2 regions of the Kitasatospora sp. LaBMicrA B282 genome follow, and region 2 is predicted to be linked to the other one. Evidence: predicted binding sites of a transcription regulator. Region 2 holds the regulator's gene; the other holds the start of a gene.
The links. Region 2 encodes HrcA, which represses chaperone genes, less so after heat shock. Its sites were predicted from a motif close to TTNGCACTCNGNNNNNCNGAGTGCNAA; they were not measured.
Positions count from the first base shown of each region.

Region 1: a site for HrcA is predicted at 2,128-2,154, ahead of groES (co-chaperone GroES). Genes of this name have one in related genera too.

Region 1 is NZ_JBNQTI010000016.1:60,495-68,010, reverse strand. Features, by position in the region: gene groL (chaperonin GroEL) at 1-1,553, opposite strand, end outside; gene groES (co-chaperone GroES) at 1,681-1,986, opposite strand; gene ACQRUO_RS07825 (THUMP-like domain-containing protein) at 2,195-3,391, shown strand; gene ACQRUO_RS07820 (polysaccharide deacetylase family protein) at 3,468-4,382, opposite strand; gene ACQRUO_RS07815 (hypothetical protein) at 4,488-4,733, opposite strand; gene tsaD (tRNA (adenosine(37)-N6)-threonylcarbamoyltransferase complex transferase subunit TsaD) at 4,766-5,866, opposite strand; gene rimI (ribosomal protein S18-alanine N-acetyltransferase) at 5,859-6,476, opposite strand; gene tsaB (tRNA (adenosine(37)-N6)-threonylcarbamoyltransferase complex dimerization subunit type 1 TsaB) at 6,473-7,126, opposite strand; gene ACQRUO_RS07795 (L,D-transpeptidase) at 7,303-7,516, shown strand, end outside.
Region 2 is NZ_JBNQTI010000011.1:50,078-57,593, reverse strand. Features, by position in the region: gene ACQRUO_RS05785 (S41 family peptidase) at 1-735, opposite strand, end outside; gene ACQRUO_RS05780 (16S rRNA (uracil(1498)-N(3))-methyltransferase) at 830-1,579, opposite strand; gene dnaJ (molecular chaperone DnaJ) at 1,686-2,825, opposite strand; gene hrcA (heat-inducible transcriptional repressor HrcA) at 2,916-4,094, opposite strand; gene htpX (zinc metalloprotease HtpX) at 4,457-5,380, shown strand; gene pspAB (PspA-associated protein PspAB) at 5,421-6,005, shown strand; gene ACQRUO_RS05755 (DUF3097 domain-containing protein) at 6,137-6,967, shown strand; gene hemW (radical SAM family heme chaperone HemW) at 6,981-7,516, opposite strand, start outside.

The DNA.
Region 1 (7,516 bases), on a different contig from region 2:
TCGGTGGTGAGCAGCAGGGAGGCGATCGAGGCGGCGTTCTCCAGGGCGGAGCGGGTGACCTTGACCGGGTCGATGACGCCGGCCTTCACCAGGTCGCCGTACTCGCCGGTGGCCGCGTTGTAGCCGTGACCGGCCTCCAGGTCGGCGACCTTGGAGGTGATGACGTAGCCCTCGAGGCCGGCGTTCTGGGCGATCCAGCGCAGCGGCTCGACCAGCGCGCGGCGGACCACCGCGACACCGGTGGCCTCGTCGCCGGTCAGCCCCAGGCCGTCCTCCAGCACCTTGGCGGCGTGCACCAGCGAGGCGCCACCGCCGGCCACGATGCCCTCCTCGACCGCGGCGCGGGTCGCGGAGATGGCGTCCTCCAGGCGGTGCTTGCGCTCCTTGAGCTCGACCTCGGTGGCGGCGCCGACCTTGATCACGCAGACCCCGCCGGCCAGCTTGGCCAGGCGCTCCTGCAGCTTCTCGCGGTCCCAGTCGGAGTCGGTGGCGGCGATCTCGGCCTTGATCTGGGCGACCCGACCGGCCACGGCCTCGGAGTCACCGGCACCGTCGACGATGGTGGTCTCGTCCTTGGTGATGGTCACCCGGCGGGCGGTGCCGAGCACCTCGACACCGGCCTGGTCGAGCTTGAGGCCGACCTCCTCGGAGATGACGGTGGCACCGGTGAGGGTGGCCAGGTCGCCGAGGATGGCCTTGCGGCGGTCACCGAAGCCCGGGGCCTTGACGGCCACCGCGTTGAAGGTGCCGCGGATCTTGTTGACCACCAGGGTGGAGAGCGCCTCGCCGTCCACGTCCTCGGCGATGATCAGCAGCGGCTTGGCCGCGCCGCCCTGCAGGATCTTCTCCAGCAGCGGGAGCAGCTCCTGGATCGAGGAGATCTTGCTCTGGTTGATCAGGATGTACGGGTCCTCCAGGACCGCCTCCTGACGCTCCTGGTCGGTGACGAAGTACGGCGACAGGTAGCCCTTGTCGAACTGCATGCCCTCGGTGAAGTCGAGCTCCACGCCGAAGGTGTTGGACTCCTCGACGGTGATCACACCGTCCTTGCCGACCTTGTCGATCGCCTCGGCGATCAGCTCGCCGACCTGGGTGTCCTGGGCCGAGAGCGAGGCGACGGCGGCGACGTCGTCCTTGCCCTCGATCTCGCGGGCGATCGAGAGCAGGTGCTCGGAGACGGCGGCGACGGCCTTGTCGATGCCCTTCTTCAGGGCGGCCGGGCCGGCACCGGCGGCGACGTTGCGCAGGCCTTCGTTGACCAGGGCCTGGGCCAGCACGGTGGCGGTGGTGGTGCCGTCACCCGCGACGTCGTTGGTCTTGGTGGCCACCTCCTTGACCAGCTGCGCGCCGAGGTTCTCGTACGGGTCGTCCAGCTCGACCTCGCGGGCGATGGTGACACCGTCGTTGGTGATCGTCGGGGCACCGAACTTCTTGTCGATGACGACGTTGCGGCCCTTGGGGCCGATGGTCACCTTGACCGTGTCGGCCAGCTTGTTGACACCGCGCTCCAGCGAGCGGCGGGCGTCCTCGTCGAACTGCAGGATCTTCGCCATGATTCCGTCTTCCTCAGGAAATTGCGTTACGTGACGTCAGGTGCTGCCAACAGCCGCGCCCCGGCCCCTGTCACACCTGACACGGATCCGGGGCGGGCGAAACGAACCCTTGGGGTTCGCCGGCTGCTTACTTCTCGATGATGGCGAGAACGTCGCGGGCCGACAGGACCAGGTACTCCTCGCCCTGGTACTTGACCTCGGTGCCGCCGTACTTCGAGTACAGGACGACGTCGCCGACGGCGACGTCGAGCGGCAGACGCTGGCCGTCCTCGAAGCGGCCCGGGCCGACGGCCAGGACGACGCCCTCCTGGGGCTTCTCCTTGGCGGTGTCCGGGATAACCAGGCCGGAGGCCGTGGTGGTCTCGGCGTCGAGCGGCTGGACCACGATGCGGTCCTCAAGCGGCTTGATGGCAACCTTGCTGCTGGTGGTCACGTCCGAGCTCCCCTTCGGAGATTACGGGGTTGTCTAACAGGTAGGTGGGCGACCGGCGGCCTGCCGTCGCGGGGGTCAGGCCGGTACTGTCGCGTTAGCACTCCCCCGGGGGAGAGTGCCAGGAACGACCTTAGGCCGCGGTTAGCACTCAGTCAACCAGAGTGCCAACGGCGCGCCCGGGAATTCCGGGACCCGGGACAATGTGCAGGTGGAGACCGAGATCATCGACGCGCTGCTGACCCCCGAAGGCCGGCAGCTGCTGGCCCAGACCCGTGGCTGCACGCCCGGCGAGGAGCTGGCGCTGGCCACCCGGCTGCGCCGCGACCACCCGGCGGAGCTGGTCTCCGCCGCCCTCGGCCAGGAGCGGCTGCGGCAGCGGGCCCGGGCCAAGTTCGGGGACGACGCCGAACGGATGTACTTCACCCCCGACGGCGTGGAACAGGCCACCCGCCGCACCGTGGCCGACTGGCGCGCGCAGCGGTTCGCCGCGCTCGGGGTGCGCCGGCTGGCCGACCTGTGCGGCGGCATCGGCGGCGACGCGATCGCCCTGGCCCGGGCCGGCATCGCGGTCACCGCGGTCGACCGGGACCCGGTGACCTGCGCGGTGGCCGCCGCCAACGCCGCCGCACTGGGCCTGGCCGACCTCGTCGAGGTGCGCTGCGCCGACGTCACCGAGGTGGACACCGCCGGCTATGACGCGGTCTTCACCGACCCCGCCCGGCGCGGCGCCCGCGGCCGGATCTTCGACCCGGAGGCCTACTCGCCGCCGCTCTCCTGGGCGATCGAGGCCGGCCGGGCCACCCGGTTCGGCGCGCTCAAGGTGGCCCCCGGCATCCCGCACGAGGCGGTGCCCGCGGACGCCGAGGCGGAGTGGGTCTCGGACGGCGGCGACGTCAAGGAGGCGGTGCTCTGGTTCGGCACCGGCGCGCCGGCCGACGCCCCGCACCGGGCGACGCTGCTCGGCGGGCGACTGCCGGGCGGCCACAGCCTGACCGGCGGCCGGCTGCCCGACCCGCCGGCCGGCCCGCTGCGGCGCTACCTCTACGAGCCGGACGGCGCGGTGATCCGCGCCCACCTGGTCGCCGAGGTGGCCGACCTGCTCGGCGGCGCGACCCTGCTCGACCCGCACATCGCCTACCTGACCTCGGACCGGCTGACGCCCACCCCGTACGCCGCCGCCTACGAGATCACCGACGAACTCCCGTTCAACGTCAAGAAGCTCAAGGCGCTGCTGCGCGAGCGGGCGGTCGGCACCCTGGTGATCAAGAAGCGCGGCTTCGCGGTCGAGCCGGACGAGCTGCGGCGCAAGCTCCGCCCGCAGGGGCCGAACGCGGCGGTGGTGCTGCTCACCCGGATCGGCACCACCCCGGTCATGCTGCTGGCGCGCGAGCTCCGGCAGCCGTAGAGCGGCGGCCGGCCGGTCCCTCGGCGTCCGGTCCCTCGACGGACACTCAGCCGGCGGGCGCTCAGCCGGCGGACGGTCAGCCGGCCGGCGGGGCCTGGACGTAGTCCTCCAGCCGGCCCACCGCGAAGCCCTGCTCCTGGATCCGGCTGAGCAGTTCGCCGAACATCTGGGTCATGGTCTCGCCCTTGAGGTCCTTGGGCCCGCGGAAGTGGGCCAGGATGATGTCGCCGGGCCTCAGCTTCTTGTCGGCGGCCTGGTACTGCATGTCGTGGATCTGCATGCTCTCGCGCCACAGCACGACGGCCCGCGGACCGCACTGCTGGACGGCGTTGTTCAGCGTCGCCGAGTTGGCGCCGTCGCCGTAGGGCGGACGGAACAGGAACGGCGCCGTCCCGTACTGCTGGGTGAGCACCTGCTGGTCGCCGCAGACCTCGCTCTTCTGCACCGCGGCCGACTTGGTGCTCATCGCCGGGTGGTGCAGCGTGTGGTTCTGGATGTGGTTGCCGGCGGCCTGCAACGGCTTGAAGTAGCCGTAGTCGTTCTTGATCGCGTCGTCCATCAGGAACATGGTGATCGGGACCTTCAGGTCGCTCATCATCTGGATGAACTGCGGGTCCTTCTCCTCACCGTCGTCGATGGTCACGAAGACCACCTTGTCGGTGGTGGGGATGTTGCTGATCACCGGCACCTGGCCGGTGCGGGCGAGCTTGACCGGCTTGTCGGCCGGCGGTTGCGGCGCGGCGGGCAGCGGCTTCAGGTTCCACTTGGCCCAGGCGGCGTCCGACACCTGACCCGCGGCGGCCGTGGCGGACGCGGCAGCGGACGGGGAGCCGGCGGCTGCCGGGGCCGCCGGGACGGCCTGGCTCGGCTCCGGGGCCGCGTTCTTCGTCCCGCCACCGCTGCCGCCGCAGCCGCTGACCGCCACCGCGGCGGTCAGCGCGAGCGCCCCCGCCGTGCCCGCCGTCCACCGGCTCCGGTGCTTGCTCGTCACGGCGTCCCGCCCCCTCGCTCGTTCCCGCCGGCCGACCGTTCCGTCCGACCCGCCCCGCTGTCCGGTGACCCACCCCGGGCCACCGCCGTCGTTCGGCTCCGAACGCTACCGCTCCTCGACCAGGTACTCGCTGCGGAAACCCCAGCGGTGCACCGGACGGGCCAACAGGTCCGACGGCGGCTCGGCCGGCGCCGCCGGGTCGACGCCCGCCGGCCACCAGCTGATCACCAGCACCCGGTCCCCCGGCGCGCTGAACAGCTCGACCCGCGCCGCGCCGGCCGGCAGCGCGTGCTCCCGGGCCCAGGCCAGCAGCTCGGCGCCGCGCCCGGCGGCCGCCTTGGCCTCCCACATCGACGCCTCGGTCGGCCCCGCCCCCGCCGTGCTCACTGCTCGCCGCCGTCCAGCGCGCGGTACGCCGCGCCGTGCACGTCGCCGTGCGCCGCGGCCGGCACCGAGACCTCGGTGACCGGCAGCGAGGAGTCCGCCGAGAGGTCGAAGGAGGAGGCCGGCCGGTTGCGCCAGACCATCTCCGCGCCGAGCGCGGCCACCATCGCCCCGTTGTCCGTGCACAGGCCCGGGCGCGGCACCCGCAGCCGGATGCCGGCCCGCTCGCAGCGCTGCTCGGCCATCGCGCGCAGCCGCGAGTTGGCCGCCACCCCGCCGCCGATCATCAGGTGGTCCACGTCGTTGTCCCGGCAGGCCTTGATCGCCTTGCGGGTCAGCACGTCGGTGACCGCCTCCTGGAAGGAGGCCGCGACGTCCGCCACCGGCACCTCCTCGCCGGCCCGCCGCTTGGCCTCCACCCAGCGGGCCACCGCGGTCTTCAGGCCGGAGAAGGAGAAGTCGTACTCCGGGTCCTTGGGGCCGGTCAGGCCGCGCGGGAAGTGCACCGCCTTGCGGTCGCCCTCCCGGGCCATCCGGTCCACCACCGGGCCGCCCGGGAAGCCGAGGCCGAGCACCCGGGCCACCTTGTCGAAGGCCTCGCCGGCCGCGTCGTCGATGGTGGCGCCGAGCGGGCGCACGTCGGAAGTGATGTCGCCGGTGAGCAGCAGCGAGGAGTGGCCGCCGGAGACCAGCAGCGCCATCGTCGGCTCGGGCAGCCGGCCGTGCTCCAGCTGGTCCACGCAGATGTGCGAGGCGAGGTGGTTGACCCCGTAGAGCGGCTTGTCCAGCGCCCAGGCGTAGGCCTTGGCGGCGCTCACGCCGACCAGCAGCGCGCCGGCCAGGCCGGGGCCGGCGGTGACCGCGATGCCGTCCAGGTCGCTCGCCTTGATCCCGGCGGTGTCCAGCGCGCGCTGGATGGTGGGGACCATCGCCTCCAGGTGCGCCCGGCTGGCGATCTCCGGGACCACGCCGCCGAACCGGGCGTGGTCGTTGACGCTGGAGGCCACCGCGTCGGCCAGCAGGGTCGTGCCCCGCACGATGCCGACGCCGGTCTCGTCGCAGGAGGTCTCGATGCCCAGGACGAGCGGTTCGTCAGCCATGGTCTTCCTCGGTGTCGTTCTCGTTCGGCTCGTGCTCGGTCGGCTCGCCGTCGTTCGGCTCCGTGTCGATCGGCTCGCCGTCGATCGGCTCGCTGTCGATCGGGACGGTCGCGTCCGGGTCGGGCGCGTCCAGCCGGTCCAGCTTCATCACCAGCGCGTCGACGTTGGCCGGCTGGTAGTAGCCGCGCCGGATGCCGACCGGGGCGAAGCCGAAGCGCTCGTAGAGCCGCTGCGCGCGGAAGTTGTCGATCCGCACCTCCAGCAGCAGTTCGGTGCAGCCGCGCCGGGCGGCCTCCTCGATCAGGTCGGCGAGCAGCGCCGCACCCAGCCCGCGGCCCTGGTAGCGGTCGTCGACCCCGATGGTCTGCACGTCCGCCTCGGCGCCCACCGCCATCAGCCCGGCGTAGCCGACGATGACGCCCTCCTCGGTGGTGGCCACCGTGTAGTGCCGGCTGCCGCCGGGGTGCGCGTCGGCCAGCTCCGACCAGTACATCCCGGCCGACCAGGCGTCCTCGGGGAAGAGCAGCGGCTCCAGCTCCAGCACCGGGGCGATGTCCCACCAGCGCATCGCACGCAGCGTGATGCGCGCGGTGCGGGTCCCCGCGGTCACGCCGGCAGCACCGCCTTGTAGCCGGCGGGCACCTGGGCGTCGGGGCGGCGCAGGTAGAGCGGCAGCGGCGGCAGCAGCTCGCGCCCGGCCGCCAGCTCGTGCACCGCGAAGTCGGCCAGCGCGCCGGCCGACAGGTGCTCGGGGCCGTGCGCGCCCGGGAAGGTCTCCGGGTAGAGCAGTGCGCCCGCGCCGACCGAGACCTCGCGGCGGGCCAGGTCGCCGGGCCGGTCCACCGCCGGGCCCTCGACCCGGCGCCCGGCGGCGTCGTAGTCGGCCCAGTAGACCTCCTTGCGGCGCGCGTCGGTGGCCGCGGTGAACGGGCCGGTGCGCCCCTGCCCGCGAGCCTGGTGGGCGATCGCGTCCAGCGTGCAGACGCCGTGCACCGGCAGGCCGAGCGCGTGGCCGAGCGCGGCGGCGGTGGCCAGGCCGACCCGCAGGCCGGTGTAGGGGCCGGGGCCGACGCCGACCGCGAGCGCGGTCAGCTCCCGCTTGTCCACGCCCGCCTCCGCGAGCACCCGCTCGATCGAGGGAAGCAGCAGTTCGCCGTGGCGTCGGGCGTCGACCTGGTAGGTCTGCGCCAGGACGGCCGCGCCGTCGTGGACGGCGGCGGTGACGGCAGGGGTAGCGGTGTCGAAGGCGAGCAGCAGCACGGATCCAGGTTAGAGGGTCGCCGGAGCGTCCCCGGCGCCGACCGCTCCTCGACCCTTTGTCCTGATACGGAACACACGTTCAACGGGTCCCGGCTGCCGCTGCGGAACCTGGCACGATGGGGCGCACGACAGGTGGAGAGCCCGACGGACAACCCGACGAACAAGTGGAGTGCGCGGTGGCGATCAAGGGTCCTGCAATCGCGGTCGCCGGTCTGACCCTGAGCGCGCTGGCGGTGGTCACCCTGCTCGCCGTCCAGGCCGAGGGCACCGCCGGCAAGGCCCTGGCCGCCCAGCCGCCGCCCAGCGCGAGCGGCACGCCGGGCGACTCGCCGAGCCCGAGCGGCTCCGCCTCCCCCGGCGTGCCGCCGCTGCCCAAGGCGGCCGAGGGCG
Region 2 (7,516 bases):
GTTGCGGGCGTAGAACGGGGTGCCGAGGTCGGTGTGCCGGCGCAGGTCGGTGCCGTCGGGGCGGCTGGAGTAGAGCTGCCCGCTGCCCTCGTGGTCGCTCAGGAAGGCGATCCGCTCCCCCACCCAGAGCGGCGAGTCCAGGTTGCCGTCCAGGTCCTGGTGCAGCCGGGCGAAGTCCGCGCCGGTCCGGCCGATCCAGAGCCGCCCGGCGGTGCCGCCCCGGTAGCGCTTCCAGCGGGCCGGCTCCAGCGTGGGACCGGAGACCAGCAGCACCCGGTCGGCGGGCTGCGGGCCCTCGAAGGCCAGCGAGCCGATCGGCCCGTACGGCAGCCGGCGCGGCTCGCCGCCGTCCACCGGCAGCGCGAAGGCCCAGGTCTGCCGGGCGGTCGGGCGGCCCGCGTTGCTGGTCGCCACCGGCTCGCCCTGCGGGGTCCAGCCGCGCAGCACCGTGCGGCCCTGCCCCCAGTAGGTGAGCCGGCGAGCCTCGCCGCCGTCCACCGGGGCCAGGTGGACCTCGGCCGAGCCGTCCCGGGTGGCGGTCCAGGCGATCAGCCGGCCGTCCGGGGAGAACCGCGGATGGGAGACCGGGCACCGGTCCGCGGTCAGCCGCCAGGCCCGGCCGCCGTCCACCGGGGCGAGCCAGATGTCGTCCTCGGCGACGAAGGTGACCAGGTCGCCGTGCAGGTGCGGGTGGCGCAGGTAGGCGCCCACGGGGGTGCTCTCGGTATCCGTCACGGCGTCAGGTTATGCAGCCCGCCGCGACCGGGACCAGCGATTCACCGGAGAACAGCCCGGCCGGGGTGGGACCGTGGGGACCGCGCGCCGGGTGTCAGGACCAGCGGCCGGTGCGCCCGAGCAGCAGGGCCCCAGCCGCCACCCCCGCGGTCGAGGTGCGCAGCACCGAGCTGCCCAGCCGGTGGGGCCGGGCGCCCGCCTCGGCGAAGGCGGCCAGCTCCTCGGGGCTCACCCCGCCCTCCGGACCGACCACCAGCACCAGCTCGCCGGTCGCCGGCAGCTCGGCCGTGGCCAGCGGCTCGGCGCCCTCCTCGTGCAGCACCGCGGCGAAGGCCGCCGCGCCCAGCAGCGGCAGCAGCTGACGGGTCGTCATCGGCTCGTGCACCTCGGGGAAGCGCAGCCGGCGCGACTGCTTGCCGGCCTCCCGGGCGGTGGCCCGCCACTTGGCCAGCGCCTTGGCGCCGCGGTCGCCCTTCCACTGGGTGATGCAGCGCGCCGCCGCCCAGGGGATCACCGCGTCGACGCCGACCTCGGTCATGGTCTCCACCGCGAGCTCGCCGCGGTCGCCCTTGGGCAGCGCCTGGACCACGGTGAGCCGCGGGCTCGGCGCGGGCTCGGCGGCCAGCCGGTCCAGCGTGACGTCGAGCGCGTCCTTGCCGTGCACGGCGCTGACCGTGCCGTGACCGCCCAGGCCCAGGCCGTCGGTCAGGGTGACCGGCTCGCCGACCGTCAGCCGCTTGACCGCGGCCGCGTGCCGGCCCTCCGGCCCGTCCAGCCGGACCAGGGCGCCGGGCGCGCGGCCGGCCAGCTCGGCGGTGCTGACGACGAAGACGGGTGCGGTCATGGCGGGGCTTCCTGGGGCAGGGGTGGACCGGCCGGGGCCGGCGGGGCCGGTCGGCCGGAGAGACGGGGCGGGCCCGGCGGGCCCGCCCCGATGGAGCCGGTGTGGCTCAGCGGCCGTTGAAGGCGTCCTTCAGCCGGGAGAACAGCCCCTGCTGGCCCGGCGCGAACTGGCCCGAGGGCCGCTCCTCGCCGCGCAGCACCGCCAGCCGGCGCAGCAGCTCCTCCTGCTCGGGGTCGAGCTTGGTGGGCGTCTGCACCTCGACATGCACTATCAGGTCACCGCGGCCGCCCCCGCGCAGGTGGGTGACGCCCCGCCCGTGCAGCGGGATCGACTGGCCGGACTGGGTGCCGGGGCGGATGTCCACCTCCTCCAGACCGTCCAGGGTCTGCAGCGGCACCTGGGTGCCGAGCGAGGCCGCGGTCATCGGGATGGTCACCGTGCAGTGCAGGTCGTCGCCGCGGCGCTGGAAGACCGGGTGGCTGGTCTCGGCGATCTCCACGTAGAGGTCGCCGGCCGGGCCGCCACCGGGGCCGACCTCGCCCTCGCCGGCCAGCTGGATCCGGGTGCCGTTGTCGACGCCGGCCGGGATCTTCACGGTCAGCGTGCGGCGGGCCCGGACCCGGCCGTCGCCTGCGCACTCGGGGCACGGGGTGGGGACCACGGTACCGAAGCCCTGGCACTGCGGGCACGGGCGCGAGGTCATGACCTGGCCCAGGAAGGAGCGGGTCACCTGGGAGACCTCGCCCTTGCCGCGGCACATGTCACAGGTCTGCGCGGTGGTGCCGGGGGCCGCGCCCTCGCCGCTGCAGGTGGTGCAGGTGACGGCGGTGTCGACCTGGAGTTCCTTGGTGGTGCCGAAGGTGGCCTCCTCCAGGGTGATCTCCAGCCGGATCATCGCGTCCTGGCCGCGCCGGGTGCGCGAGCGCGGGCCGCGCTGGCCGGAGGCCGCGCCGAAGAAGGCGTCCATGATGTCGGAGAAGCCGAAGCCCGCCGCCCCGGCGCCGAAGCCGCCCGCGCCGCCGCCGTTCGGCGACAGCGGGTCCCCGCCCAGGTCGTAGACCTGCCGCTTCTGCGGGTCGGAGAGCACCTCGTAAGCGGCGTTGATCTCCTTGAACCGCTCCTGCGTCTTCGGGTCCGGGTTGACGTCCGGGTGCAGTTCACGGGCGAGGCGCCGGAACGCCTTCTTGATCTCGTCCTGCCCCGCGTCCCGTCGGACGCCGAGTACCGCGTAGTAGTCCGTGGCCACCAAATGCTCCGCTTGTTCTGCCTCTGAGAGAAAAGTCCTGTGCGCTGCGTGCTGCGATCGGTCCGCCCACCAAATCTAGTAGGCGTCGCCCTATGACTCGGCCAGGATCTGCCCCACGTACCGGGCGACTGCGCGGACCGCCCCCATGGTGCCCGGGTAGTCCATCCGGGTCGGCCCGATCACCGCGAGCTTGGCCACGCTCTCCTCACCCGAACCGTAGCCGACCGAGACCACCGACGTGGAGCTCAGCCCCTCGTACTCGTTCTCCCGGCCGATCCGCACGGTCATCCCGCTGTCCCCGGTCTCGCCGAGCAGCCGGAGCAGCACCACCTGCTCCTCCAGCGCCTCGAGCACCGGCTGGATGGTGAGCGGGAAGTCGTGGCCGAACCGGGTCAGGTTGGCCTGGCCGGCCAGCATGATCCGCTCCTCGTTCTGCTCCACCAGCGACTCGAACAGGGTGGAGAGCACGGTGGAGACCAGCGGCCGCTCCTCCGGCTCGAAAGCCGCCGGCAGGTCGTCGACCAGGGCCGGCACGTCGGGGAAGCGCTGGCCGCCGGCCCGGGCGTTCAGCCGGGCCCGCAGGTCGGCCAGGGTGGACTCGCGGACCGCGACCGGGCAGTCGACGATCCGCTGCTCGACCCGGCCGGTGTCGGTGATCAGCACCAGCATCACCTTGGCCGGGGCGAGCGCGACCAGCTCGACGTGGCGCACCGTCGAGCGGGAGAGCGAGGGGTACTGGACCACGGCGACCTGGCGGGTCAGCTGGGCCAGCAGCCGCACGGTGCGGGCGACCACGTCGTCCAGGTCGACCGCGCCGTCCAGGAAGTGCCGGATTGCGCGGCGCTCCGGGGCACTCATCGGCTTGACCTCGGCCAGCCGGTCGACGAAGAGCCGGTAGCCCTTGTCGGTCGGGATCCGGCCGGCGCTGGTGTGCGGCTGCTGGATGTAGCCGTCCTCCTCCAGCGTGGCCATGTCGTTGCGCACGGTGGCCGGCGAGACGCCGAGGTTGTGCCGCTCGACCAGCGCCTTGGAGCCGACCGGCTCCTCGGTGCCGACGTAGTCCTGCACGATGGCGCGCAGCACCGCCAGCTTGCGCTCGTCGAGCTGCCGGGGCTCCAGCTCGGCCCGCGCGGCCCGGGAGCCGTGCGCGGACCGGACGGACGCGGCCGTCGCGCGAGTCGGGCGCGAGCCCGCCTGGGATCTGGCGGCCGGTTGGCCGGCCGGGTCGCGGCCGCTCGAAGGCGACGTTGAATCGGGTTCGTCGAACATGGCACGCACCTCCCTCGTCGCGCGTTGTGCTGGTACCGGGCCTGCTCTGCGGGGCTCCGGCGGTGCGATCTTCCGATCCCCGCCGGATCGGCTTGGCACTCTGCACAGACGAGTGCCAAAACCGTACCTGCCAGTGTAAGGCCCGGGTCCGACGGCAGGAACGCCCTGGCCGTGGATGCCGCGCGGATCACTCCGCCCGGCGTCCCGGTCCGACCGGCCCCGACGCGCGACGCGGCGGGGCCGACCGGGGTGGTGCCCGCCGCCGGACGAAGTGGCAGCATCGATATCAACCGAGCCGGGGCGGGTAGAAGCCGCTGCGGTATGAAGACCTTGAACAGACGTTGAAGGACAGAGGAGCAGCCATGTCGGCGTCCGGCCACCACACCCGCTTCGCTCCCGACCGTGGACTGTCCGCACGGATGGTCACCACGATGTTTCTGATCGGGCTGCTGTACGTCGGTTTCACGGGTGTCCTGATCGTCCTGCTGCGGGGCGCCTGGCCGCTGATCGTGCTGCTGTCGGGCGGGCTCTTCGTCGCGCAGTTCTGGTTCAGCGACAAGATCACCGAGCGCGCGATGGGCGCCCACCAGGTCACCCCCGAGCAGTACCCGCAGCTGCACGGCACCATTGACCGGCTCTGCGCGTTGGCCGACATGCCCAAGCCGCGGGTCGCGGTCGCCGACAACGACATGCCCAACGCCTTCGCCACCGGCCGCAACCCGGAGAACGCGGTGGTCTGCGTGACCACCGGCCTGCTGCGCCGGCTGGAGCCGGAGGAGCTGGAGGGCGTGCTGGCGCACGAGCTGTCGCACGTCGCGCACCGGGACGTCGCGGTGATGACGATCGCCGGCTTCCTCGGCGTGCTGGCCGGCGCGATCACCCGGATCGCGCTGTACAGCGGCATGATGGGCGGCAACAACCGGAACAACAACAACGACAACGCCGCGATCGCGATGATCGTCGTCTCGCTGGTCAGCGTGGTGGTCTACGCGATCAGCTTCCTGCTCACCCGGCTGCTCTCCCGCTACCGCGAGCTGGCCGCCGACCGCGCCGCCGCCCAGCTCACCGGCCGGCCCAGCGCGCTGGCCTCGGCACTGACCAAGGTGACCGGGCAGATCGGCGCGATCCCGACCAAGGACCTGCGCCAGGCGCAGCCGTACAACGCCTTCTTCTTCGCCCCCGCGCTGAGCGCGCGCGAGGCGGCGAGCCAGCTGATGTCCACCCACCCCTCGCTGGAGCAGCGCCTGGAGCAGCTCGGCAAGATCTCCGCCGAACTGGGCCGCTGAGCCCGCACCACCCGCCGACCCACCCCGAGAGGACCGACCCGTGGGATTCCTGGACTCGCTGCTGGGCCGCAGCAAGCCGGTCAAGCCCGACCTCGACCAGCTCTTCGGCCTGCCCTCGGCCGCCCTCACCCTGGAAGCCGCCGCCGGCTTCACCCCGACCGGGCTCGGCTCGGTCTGCTTCGCCGCGGTCGAGGGCGGCGCGTTCGGCGAGGTCGAGCGCCAGGTCCGGGCCCTGCTGGACGCCGACACCGCCGGTGGCGGCACCCCGGTCGAGGCCAGCCGGGACGAGTACGGCTACTCCTGGCTGCTCGCCCGGCACGCCCCCGAGGAGCTGCCCGAGCTGGTCAACGACCTGCACGCGGTCAACAGCGAGCTGGAGGCCAACGGGTTCGGCCCGCAGCTGCTCTGCTCACTCGTCGGCTTCCGCAACGAGTCCGGGCAGTCGCTGGCGCTGGTCTACCTCTACAAGCGCGGCTCCTTCTACCCGTTCGCCCCGATGCCGGGCGGCGGCGAGCGGCGCAACAGCCCGCTGGAGCTGCAGGTGAAGGCGATGCTGGGCAACGACCTGCGGCTGGAGAACGACCTGAGCCGCTGGTTCCCGGTCTGGGGCGCGCCGGGCCTGTAGGCGGCCGCCGGTAGGCCGCCCTGTGCGGCGGCCGCGGTGCGCTGCGGTGCGGTGTAGTGCGCGATGCGGTGCGCGTGGGCCGGCGGCCCGTCGATCCTGACGGGCCGTCGGCTTTTCCTATAGTTCCTCGCATGCGCAGCACTCAGTACGGCCCCGACCTGACCCCGCCGTGGAAGCGGCAGACGCCCGCCCCCGAGGTGCCCGCCGAGCGGGACCTGGTGGTGGAGGAGGTGACCACCGGCTTCTGCGGTGCGGTGGTGCGCTGCGAGAAGACCGCCGAGGGGCCGACCGTGACCCTGGAGGACCGGTTCGGCAAGCACCGGGTCTTCCCGCTGGTGCCGCGCGGCTTCCTGGTGGACGGCAAGGTGGTCACCCTGGTCCGCCCGGTGGCACCCGCCGCGCGCAGCGGCCCGGCCAGGACGGCCTCCGGCTCGATCGCGGTGCCCGGCGTGCGGGCCCGGGTGGCCCGGGAGTCGCGGATCTATGTCGAGGGGCGGCACGACGCCGAGCTGGTCGAACGGGTCTGGGGCGAGGACCTGCGGATCGAGGGCGTGGTGGTGGAGTACCTGGCGGGCATCGACGACCTGCCGGCGATCGTGGCCGACTTCGCCCCGGGTAGCGGGCGCCGGCTGGGGGTCCTGGTCGACCACCTGCTGCCCGGCACCAAGGAGCACCGGATCGCCGCCCGGGTCACCGGGGAGGGGGTGCTGGTGGTGGGGCACCCGTTCATCGACGTCTGGCAGGCCGTCAAGCCGGCCAGCGTGGGCATCGCCGGCTGGCCGGACGTGCCCTACGAGGAGTCCTGGAAGGAGGGCATCTGCCGCCGCCTGGGCTGGCCGGTGGACACCCCGGCCGCCTGGCAGCGGATCCTCGCCTCGGTGAGCTCCTACCGGGACCTGGAGCCGGCCCTGCTGGGGAAGGTGGAGGAACTGATCGATTTCGTCAGCCAGCCCGGCGACTAGAGCCCCGGCGTTCTCAGTCCACCAGGTCCCGCACCACCGCGTCGGCCAGCAGTCGGCCGCGCAGGGTCAGCGCGGCCCGGCCGGCCGCGAACGGCTCGGCGGCCAGCAGGCCGTCGGCCAGCGCCCGTTCGGCGGCCCGCCGGCCGGCCGCGGTGAGCAGCTCCAGCGGGCAGCCGTCGACCAGCCGCAGCTCCAGCAGGATCCGCTCCACCCGGCGGTCCTCGGCCGGCAGCACCTCACGCCCCTGGGCGGGCGTGCGGCCCTCGGCGAGTGCCCGCGCGTAGGCCGCGGGGTGCTTGGCATTCCACCAGCGCACGCCCCCGACGTGGCTGTGCGCGCCGGGGCCGGCGCCCCACCAGTCGGCGCCCGTCCAGTACAGCTCGTTGTGCCGGCAGCGCCCGGCCTCGTCGGTGGCCCAGTTGGAGACCTCGTACCAGGAGTAGCCGGCCGCGGCGAGCGCCTCCTCGGCGATCAGGTAGCGGTCGGCGTGCACGTCGTCGTCCACCATCGGCAGCTCGCCGCGCTTGATCCGGCCGGCCAGCCGGGTGC